Acuticoccus sediminis: one gene and its partner. The protein of the gene in region 1 interacts with the protein of each later gene in a pairwise test. Links are inferred from orthologs where the notes say so. Each region holds a gene or a part of one and is shown on either strand. Other genes may lie near its edges.

What was found.
Region 2: the proteins of ssb (region 1) and DLJ53_RS05200 interact in binary tests that used the Escherichia coli proteins (3 or more experiments, as listed by UniProt). The link is inferred for Acuticoccus sediminis from one-to-one orthologs.

What each region holds. Positions count from the first base shown.
Region 1 is NZ_QHHQ01000006.1:309,753-314,337, forward strand. Bases 953-3,668 are described here. They hold ssb (single-stranded DNA-binding protein), read left to right. Parts: upstream 953-1,889; coding sequence 1,890-2,447; downstream 2,448-3,668. Other genes in these bases: DLJ53_RS25410 (hypothetical protein), read left to right, coding at 953-1,769; DLJ53_RS25420 (protein phosphatase 2C domain-containing protein), read left to right, coding at 2,444-3,268; DLJ53_RS25425 (TetR/AcrR family transcriptional regulator), read right to left, coding at 3,370-3,668. Also shown: excinuclease ABC subunit UvrA, read right to left, coding at 1-519; more of DLJ53_RS25410, read left to right, coding at 699-952; more of DLJ53_RS25425, read right to left, coding at 3,669-3,996; DLJ53_RS25430 (MFS transporter), read left to right, coding at 4,095-4,585. UniProt on the Escherichia coli protein: Plays an important role in DNA replication, recombination and repair. Binds to ssDNA and to an array of partner proteins to recruit them to their sites of action during DNA metabolism. Acts as a sliding platform that migrates on DNA via reptation.
Region 2 is NZ_QHHQ01000001.1:1,213,596-1,218,369, reverse strand. The notes cover bases 1,058-3,962. They hold DLJ53_RS05200 (primosomal protein N'), read left to right. Parts: upstream 1,058-1,396; coding sequence 1,397-3,529; downstream 3,530-3,962. Other genes in these bases: DLJ53_RS05195 (MBL fold metallo-hydrolase), read right to left, coding at 3,582-3,962; fsa (fructose-6-phosphate aldolase), read right to left, coding at 1,058-1,343. Also shown: more of fsa, read right to left, coding at 687-1,057; more of DLJ53_RS05195, read right to left, coding at 3,963-4,562; DLJ53_RS05190 (DUF1674 domain-containing protein), read left to right, coding at 4,773-4,774.

The DNA.
Region 1 (4,585 bases):
CTTGCGGTACTCGCCCTTGCGGTCGCGCACGATGGGGGCGAGCAGGTAGAGCCGCGTCTTCTCCGGCAGCGCGAGGATGCGGTCGACCATCTGGCTGACGGTCTGCGCCTCGATCGGCAGACCCGTCGCCGGGGAGTAGGGGACACCGATGCGCGCCCACAGGAGGCGCATGTAGTCGTTGATCTCGGTGACGGTGCCGACGGTGGAGCGCGGGTTCTTCGAGGTGGTCTTCTGCTCGATCGAGATGGCGGGGGAGAGGCCGTCGATCTGGTCGACGTCCGGCTTCTGCATCATCTCGAGGAACTGGCGGGCGTAGGCCGACAGGCTCTCGACGTAGCGGCGCTGGCCTTCGGCGTAGATGGTGTCGAAGGCGAGCGAGGACTTGCCGGAGCCGGACAGACCGGTGAACACGATCAGCGTGTCGCGCGGCAGCGAGACGTCGACCCCTTTAAGGTTGTGCTCGCGCGCCCCCTTGACGACGAGCTTGCGGTCCGCAGCGGCGCGCGCGCGTATGGTCATACCAAGGACTCCGGGGGAAACCTGTTGGTCCAAAACTGGAACATCGACGGGCGATGGTCAATGCTACAGATGGACCTTGCACCATTGTTCCGCAAATCCACAGGCCGCAGGGGAGAGTTGACCGCTGCCCGGCGGCTGGCGCAAACCGCAGCGACCCGCGACCAGACCCGAGGCATTCCGTGGACGTCCTGACCCTGCACATCGGCCACATGAAGACCGGCACGACGTCCCTTCAGGCCACCTTTCGCGACAATGCCGCGACGCTGGCCGCGCACGGGCTGTACTATTACGGCAAGACGCGCACGAACCACGCCCTCGTCCGACCCTTCTCGAAGCGCACCAAGGCGCGCAACGAGTCCAAGTTCCTGAAGGAGTACCGCAACGAGGCGAAGGCGAACCGGCTGCCGCAGGGGCTGATCAGCTCGGAGACGCTGCTGCGGCTCGCCCCGGACGAGATCGAGGCCTGCCTCGCGTCGATGCGCGACATCGCCGGACGGGTCCAGGTGCTGATCTACGTGCGCGAGCCGGTGGCGCTGGCGATCAGCGCGGCGCACCAGGGGGTGCGCTCTGGGCGTCCGCTCGCCGAGATCGAGGCGCAGCCGCGCATCCTCAACCTGACGCAGATCATCACCCGCTGGCGCAGCGCGGTGGGCAAGGAGAACATGATCGTGCGTCCCTTCGACCGGGCGCAGCTCGCCAACGGCGACGTGATCGACGACGCGCTCAGCGTCCTCGGCTGCGCGTCGGCAGGCCCGGCGCTCCAGCGGCAGGCGGTGAACGAAGGGCTCTCCGTCCTCGGCATCCACATGCTGGACCGGGCGATGGCGCGGATGCCGGACCGCAAGATGCCGTACGACCAGCAGCGCGCCTTCAACTTCATCAAGGGCCCGCGCTACGTGCTGCCGGAGGCCGCGCTCGACCGGGTGCGCAAGCGCTCCGCGCCGCATGTCGCCTTCCTGCGCGAGGAGTTCGGCATCGAGCTGCCGCCGTCGACGGAGCGGCCGAGCGCGCCTCTGGCGCTGTCGGAGGCCGAGCTCGCCTCGCTCGCGGAGGTCTTCCACGAGATCAACGCCTTCGCCTACCGGCTCGACCGGTCGGCGCTGGGCCGTGTGCTCGGCACGCGGATGCCCTACTCGAACCGCTTCAAGGACGAGGATCATCCGCTGCGGGCCAAGCTCGCCAAGCTCGGCGTTCTCGACGAGCTCGCCGCGCAGGTGGCGACCGACGAGGACGACGCCGAGGCCGAATAAGGCTCTCGGCTGGGGATGTATGCTGCGTGACGGACGGTCCACTGTGGACCAATTCACCGTCGCGCTTTCTGATTCGCCGCGGTGCGCTAGGGTGCGCGCCCGAAGACTGGAGGGACCGGCATGGCTGGGAGCGTCAACAAGGTGATCCTGATCGGCAATCTGGGGGCCGATCCGGAAATCCGTCGGACACAGGACGGCCGTCCGATCGCCAACCTGCGCGTCGCGACGTCCCGGACCTGGCGCGACCGCGGGACCGGCGAGCGACGTGAGAAGACCGAGTGGCACCGCGTGGTGGTGTTCTCGGAAGGCCTCTGCCGCGTGGTCGAGCAGTACATGAAGAAGGGGATGAAGCTCTACATCGAGGGTGAGCTTCAGACCCGCGAGTGGGAAGACCAGCAGGGCCAGAAGCGCTACACGACCGAGGTCGCGATCCAGAACTTCGGCGGCACCATCGAGATGCTGGACAGTCGCGGCGGTGGTGGCGGCGGCGGCGACTACGGTGGTGGCGGCGACTACGGCGGCGGTGGCGGCGACTACGGTGGCGGCAGTGGCGGCGGTGGCTACTCCGATCGCGGTGGCGGCGGCAGCAGTAGCGGCGGCGGCTATGGCGGCGGCAGCGGTGGCGGTGGATCGCGTCCCTCGTCGCCCGAGCCGTTCGACGACGACATCCCGTTTTGATCGAGGTCCGCGCCTCGGTCAGCGCCCCGGGGTCGCCGCGGCGGGCGAACGAGGACGGCTGCGGGTCGGCCGGCCTCTACGCCTGGGTGATCGACGGCGCGACCGGCCTCGGCGACGAGGCGCTGCTCGACGCGCCGAGCGATGCGGCCTGGCTCACCGCCGTGCTGCACGAGGCGTTGATGGCGGGCGCGGAAGCCGAGACGCGGCCGCTGGAGCTGCTGCGGTCCGCCGCGAACGTCGCCACCGAGCGCTTCAACGCCGAGCGCCGCCGTGCGCCGCGTGAGCGCTACGAGGTGCCGACCGCCGCCGTCATGCTCGCCCGGTTCGGCGACGTGATCGAGATCGTCGAGCTCGGCGACTGCGGCCTCTGGATCGAGACCGACGGCGTGATGCACCGCGTCGGCGGCTCCGACCAGCAGCGGCAGTGGGAGAATGAGAGCGCCCGCCGGCTGATGGGGGGCGGTCAGGGGCGGACCCCCGAGGTCACGGCCTACCTGCGCACGGTGCGCAACACTGCCAACACCCCCGAAGGCTATCCCGTCTTCGCGCCGGATCACGGCAGCGTCCGCCGGGCGCGTCAGCATGTCTACGGCGCGCGCCAGGGCCGGGCGCTGCTGATCACCGACGGCTTCGAGGCGGCCATCGACGACTACGGCCTCTACGACGGCGCCGGCCTGATGGCGGCCGTGGAGGGCGACGTCGACGGGACGCTCGCGACGATCCGCGCCGTCGAGGCGGACGACCCGGACTGCACGCGCTACCCGCGCTTCAAGCGTTCCGACGACGCGACCGCCCTCATGCTGCGCTTCGCCGCCGACTGACACGCGAGCCTCGCCGCCGCGCCGTTCCGGTTCCCGCACACGCAATCTTCCGGTCGAGACCCGTCGCGGGCACCCCCGCGTCGACGGCGCGCCGGAACACGCTAGGACGAAGGCGCCGACAGGGCCGGGGCGGCGCGGGACGGGTCCGGCATCGTGCCGAACGCGTGGGCGACGAGGGCCGCCACGCGCGCCTCGCCCGGCGGCTCGTTGGAGAGGATGCGGAAGATGATCGGCGCGATCACCGTGTCGATGAGGTATTCCACGCCGGGAAAGTCCTCGCCGCGTGCCGCCGCCCGTTCGCCGAGCAGCTCGAGCTGGTTGCGGGTGACGTTGCAGCAGGTGCCGCTCCGGTTCTCCGCGGTGCTGCCGATCACGTCCCTCAGGACGGTCCGGCCCGGCCCGCTCGCCATCTCGTCGGCGAACTGCGTCACGTAGAGGAGCACGTCGCGCTGGGCGCTGCCGGTGTCCTCCGGAGGGGTGTCCGGCCGCAGGCGCTCCACCGCCACGTCGGCCAGCAGCTCGCCGAGGTCGCCCCAGCGTCGGTAGATCGTCGACGGCGTCACCCCAGCGCGCGCCGCGATCGCCGGGACGGTGATCTGGGCGCGGTCGATTTCGCCGAGGAGGGCGTTGACGGCGTCGTGCACCGCACGCTGGACGCGGGCGCTGCGGCCGCCGGGGCGGGGCGTCGGTCGGGTGTCGGTGGTCGCGTCGCTGTCCATCTCACGCATATCTGCATTGCTCGGCCACTAACGCAAAATATTTGCATTAGCACCCAAGCGGGTCGATCCTTAACGCAATGATTTGGCATTAAGGTGAGCCCGTGTCCATGACATCCTCCCCATGCATGACGGTTCCGAGCCGTGGCGCGGCCGGAACCGGCGCCGCGCCGGCGTCGATCCTGACGTCCGCGGCCGCTGCGCCGTCCGTCTCCGCCGTCGCGGGTACCGCGCCCCGGGCGGGGAGGGCGACGCTCGGCTTCCACGCCGCGGTTCTCGGCACCTACTTCGCGGCCGCCGTCGCGCCGACGCCGCTCTACGTCCTCTACCGCGAGGCCTTCGCCCTCTCCGCTGGCCTCCTCACGGTCGTCTTCACCGTCTACGCCTTCACCCTGCTCGGCGCGCTCTTGTTCATGGGCTCGCTGTCCGACCGCTTCGGCCGGCGCCCGGTGATCTTCGCGGCGCTCCTCCTCCAGGCGACGGCGATGCTGATCTTCCTGCGCGCCGACGGGCTGGCCGCGCTGCTCGTCGGCCGCACGATCCAGGGCTTCGCGACCGGCATCGCGGTGTCCTCGCTCGGCGCCGCGCTGGTCGACTGCGA
Region 2 (4,774 bases), on another replicon or contig:
CCACCCGGCAGGGGCCGGCGACGGCCGACCGCGCGCACCTGCCAGCATGATCGCAGAACGAACCACCGGTTGTGCCAGCGCGCAGCTCCGCGTCCGGGCGCGATGTCTCATGACATGTCGAGGGAGCAGTTCGCTGGGCTCCAGTCGCGTGCCGCCCGACAAGGACCGGCGACCGCCAACCGCCGACGCAGACCGAATTGGATCGCCTGCCGCCCGTCAGGCAATTCGACGCAATCCGGCGATGCGCGCCGGCCATCGGAGATGACCCCCGGCAATGGCCGCAGACCGCCGGTCAGGCAGCCCGGCATGGACCGGCGACGAGCAACTGGCTACCGGTCAGGACGACGGGCCCTGGCCGCAGACCCCCAGTCGGGCGGCCCGGAGTGGGCTGGTCACGGGCGCCCCTCTACCAGTGAATAGAACCGGCGATGGCCGCATACCCCGGTAGGACACAGCCCGGCGTGGACCGGTCGCGGGCCACCCGGCCGACGGGTGACGGAAAACCAGCGTCAGGCCGCGTGCTGCCCGGCCTCCGGTGCGTGACGGGTGGCCGGTGGCGACCGAAGGACGACGACCGTACGCCGCCCTTCCCGGGTCGTGCGGCTGCGCCGGCCGCACCGTCCACGCCGCACCGCCCATCGTCGGTCGCCGCCGCGCTCCCGCCGCACTCGACCGCAGGGCAATCCTCAGAGGATCGACTGGCCCGTCGCCTTCCAATCCGCGAGGAACTGGTCCAGACCCTTGTCCGTCAGCGGGTGATGGATGAGCTTCGACAGAATGGCCGGCGGAATGGTCGCAACGTCCGCACCCGCGATCGCCGCCTGCTGAACATGGTTCGTCGTGCGGATCGAGGCCGCCAGAATCTCCGTGGAGAGATCCTCATAGTTGTCGTAGATCGCGCGGATCTCCTCGATCAGCTTCATCCCGTCGAGACCCATGTCGTCGAGGCGGCCGATGAACGGGGAGATGAACGTCGCCCCAGCCTTCGCCGCCAGCAGCGCCTGCGCCGACGAGAAGCAGAGCGTCACGTTGACCATGTGCCCGTCCGCCGTCAGCGCGCGGCACGCCTTCAGGCCGTCCCAGGTCAGCGGCAGCTTGATCGCGATGTTCGGCGCGATCTCGGCCAGCTTGCGCCCCTCGGCGATCATCTGCTCGGTCTCGATCGCCGTCACCTCGGCGCTCACCGGTCCGTCGACGATGCTGCAGATCTCGGCGATCACCTCGAGCATCGGCCGCCCGGCCTTCATGATCAGCGACGGGTTGGTCGTCACGCCGTCCAGCATCCCGGTCTCGGCGAGCGTCTTGATCTCGCCCACGTCGGCGGTGTCGACAAAGAATTGCATCTGCGCTTCTCCCAGTGCACTTGTGACGCCTCTCCTACAGGATCGCGCCCGCAATGACAGCCGCGCGTCTCTCCGTGCTCCTGCCCCACCGCCTCGGACTCCTGACCTATGTTGCACAGGAGCCGTACGCTCCCGGCGACGTCGTCGCCGTGCCGCTCGGCGCGCGCACGGTGGTCGGAGTGGTGTGGGACGACGCACCCGACGAGACGCTCGACGCGGCCCGCCTCAAGCCCATCAAGGGCCGTGCCAGCCGCGTGCGCCTCACCGACGAGCTGCGCGCCTTCGTCGACTTCCTCGCGCGTTACACGATGACGGAGCGCGGCGCGGTGCTGAAGATGGTGCTGCGCAACGGCGAGGGTCTCGCCGACGCCCCGCCGCAGACCGCCCTCGCCCTCACCGGCACCGAGCCGGAGCGCTGGACCCCCGCACGCACCGCCGTGCGCGACGCGCTGGCGGCCGGCCCCCTCGCCCGGCGCGAGCTCGCCGCCCTCTCCGGCGCGTCTCCGGCGGTCATCACCGGCCTTATCAAGGCCGGCGTGATCGCCGAGGTCGCCGTCAGCGAGCCGGAGAGGCCGCGCCCGACTGAGGTCCCCCCCGAGCTCTCGCCCGACCAGGCCGAGGCCGTCGGCGCGCTGCGCGAGACGGGCTTCGGCGTGACGCTGCTGGAGGGCGTCACCGGCTCGGGCAAGACGGAGGTCTACTTCGAGGCGGTCGCCGCCGCGCTCGAGGCAGGTCGCCAGGCGCTCGTCCTGATGCCCGAGATCGCGCTCACCCCGATGGTAACCGCCCGCCTCACCCGCCGCTTCGGCGAGGCGCCCGAGGAGTGGCACTCCGAACGCACGCCCGCCGCCCGCGTCGCCCTCTGGCGCGCCGCCGCGACCGGGGAGGCGCGGGTCGTCGTCGGCGCCCGCTCCGCCCTCTTCCTGCCGTTCTCCAACCTCGGCGTGATCGTCGTCGACGAGGAGCACGATCCGAGCTTCAAGCAGGAGGACGGCGTCATCTACAGCGCCCGCGACATGGCCGTCGCGCGCGCCCGCGCCGCCGGGATCCCGGTGGTCCTCGCCTCGGCCACGCCGTCTGTGGAGACGCGCATCAACGCCGACCTGGGGCGCTACCGCCGCGTGGTGCTCCCCTCGCGCCACAGCGGCACCTCGCTGCCGACGATCCAGGCCGTGGACCTTCGCCGGGCCGCACCGCCGCGCGGCGAATGGCTGTCGCCGCCGGTCCGTCGGGCCGTGACCGAGGCGCTGGAGAGGGGCGAGCAGGCGCTCCTCTTCCTCAACCGCCGCGGCTACGCGCCGCTCACCGTCTGCCGCGGCTGCGGGCACCGCTTCCACTGCCCCAACTGCGCCGCGTCGCTGGTGGACCATCGCTTCCGCGCCCGCCTCGTGTGCCACCACTGCGGCCACGAGGAGGCGCGCCCGACGTCCTGCCCGCAGTGCGGCGCGACCGACACGCTGGTTCCCTGCGGTCCCGGCGTGGAGCGCGTCGAGGAGGAGGCGCGCGCCCTCTGGCCGGCCGCACGCTGCGAGGTGCTCTCGTCCGACCTCGGCGGCGGACCGAAGGCGCTCGCCGAAGCGCTGGAGCGCGTCGAGAAGGGTGAGCGGGACATCATCGTCGGCACCCAGCTCGTGGCGAAGGGGTTCACCTTCCCGCGGCTGCAGTTCGTCGCCGTGGTGGATGCCGACCTCGGGCTGGAGAACGGCGACCCGCGCGCCGCCGAGCGCACGTTCCAGCTCCTGACGCAGGTGACCGGGCGCGCCGGGCGCGTCCACTCCGGCGGCCGCGCCCTCCTGCAGACGCACGCGCCGGATCACCCGGTGATCCGCGCGATGGTCTCCGGCGACGGCGAGGCCTTCTATCAGGAGGAGACGGACGCGCGGCGCGATGGCGGCCTGCCCCCGTTCCAGCGCCTCGCCTCGGTAATCGTCTCGGCGCCGGACCGGGCGGAGGCCCACGCCCACGCCGTCGCCCTCGCCCGCACAGCGCCGATGGACGGGGTGGAGGTGCTGGGGCCGGCGGAGGCGCCGCTCGCGGTGCTGCGCGGCCGGCACCGTTTCCGCCTTCTGGTGCGCGCCCCCCGGACCACGCCGCTGCAGTCGATCATGGCGGCGTGGCTCGATCAGGTACCGGTCGAGGGCGCGGTCCGCCGCTCCGTCGACATCGACCCCCAATCCTTCCTCTAGGGCCGTGCGGGGAGCGGGTCAGGCCGCGGCGGGCGCGCCCGGACCCGCTGCCTCAGAGCGAGTACTGCCAGTAGGCCGGGGCGAAGGCGTAGCCGTCCCCGTCGCGCGCGATGTGGCCGAACGCCGGGAAGGGCATGTGCATGCCGGCGATCATCATCCGCTCGGTCGCCACCATGTCGAGGAGCTTCTGGCGGGTCGCCACCGCCTCCTCCGGCGTCACGTCGAAGCCGATGTAGACGCTGGGGTCCGGGAGCTGCACCGGTGCGATATGCACGATGTCGCCCCAGATCAGCAGCGTCTGACCCCCGCCCTCCAGGCGGTAGCCGGTGTGGCCGGGGGTGTGGCCGTAGAGCGCCATCGCCTCGATGCCGTCGACCACCGCGACGTCGTCCGCGAAGGTGGTGAGGTTGCCCTCGTAGGCGTTCGCGACGGCGGTCGCGGCCTCGATGGTGCCGCGCTGGCGCTCGGGGACGCTCGAGGCTTGCTCGGGGTCGGTCCAGAACGCGAGCTCACTGTCGCGCACAACCACCTCGGCGTTGGGGAACACCGCGGCGCCGTCGCCGTCGATCAGGCCGCCGATATGGTCGCCGTGCATGTGGGTGATGAGGACCGTGTCGATGTCGCCCGGCTCGACGCCGGCGGCGGCGAGGTTGCCCAGCGTCCTGCCGACGGTCGGGCCCATCCGGCTGGAACCGCCGGTGTCGACCAGGATCGTCCGGTCGCCGTTCTGAAGCAGGAAGGTGTTGATCGAGGCCGGAAACGCGTCCGCCGGAAGGAACGCCTTTTCCATCGCCTCGGCGAACTGGGCCTCGGAGAACTCGGGGAGGACGCCGGCGTTCATGGTGATGCCGCCGTCCGCGACGGCGGTGACGACCCAGTCGCCGAGGCTGAAGCGGCGGAAGGCCGGGGCCTGTTTCATGGTCGGCTTGACCGGGGGGGTCTGCGCCCGCGCCGCGGTCAGGGGAAGCGCGGCGACTGTACCGGCCGCCGCGGCGGCGCACATGAGATGACGACGGTTGATCGACATGGACATGGAGGACCTCCTCGAGGTGGGCCGCGCACCTGTGGCGGGCCTTCTTGTGGATTCGTCCTAGGCTAGGTTATGTGCTATAGCAAGCACATAGCCGAACACGCCCCTGTGACGACCTGTGGCGCCGCCCGCGGCCAGCTCCGGCGCCGCAACGGGTGGCCGGACCGCGTCGCCGCGTTGAAATATCGCGCGAAATGGGTCAGGAGTGAACGCAT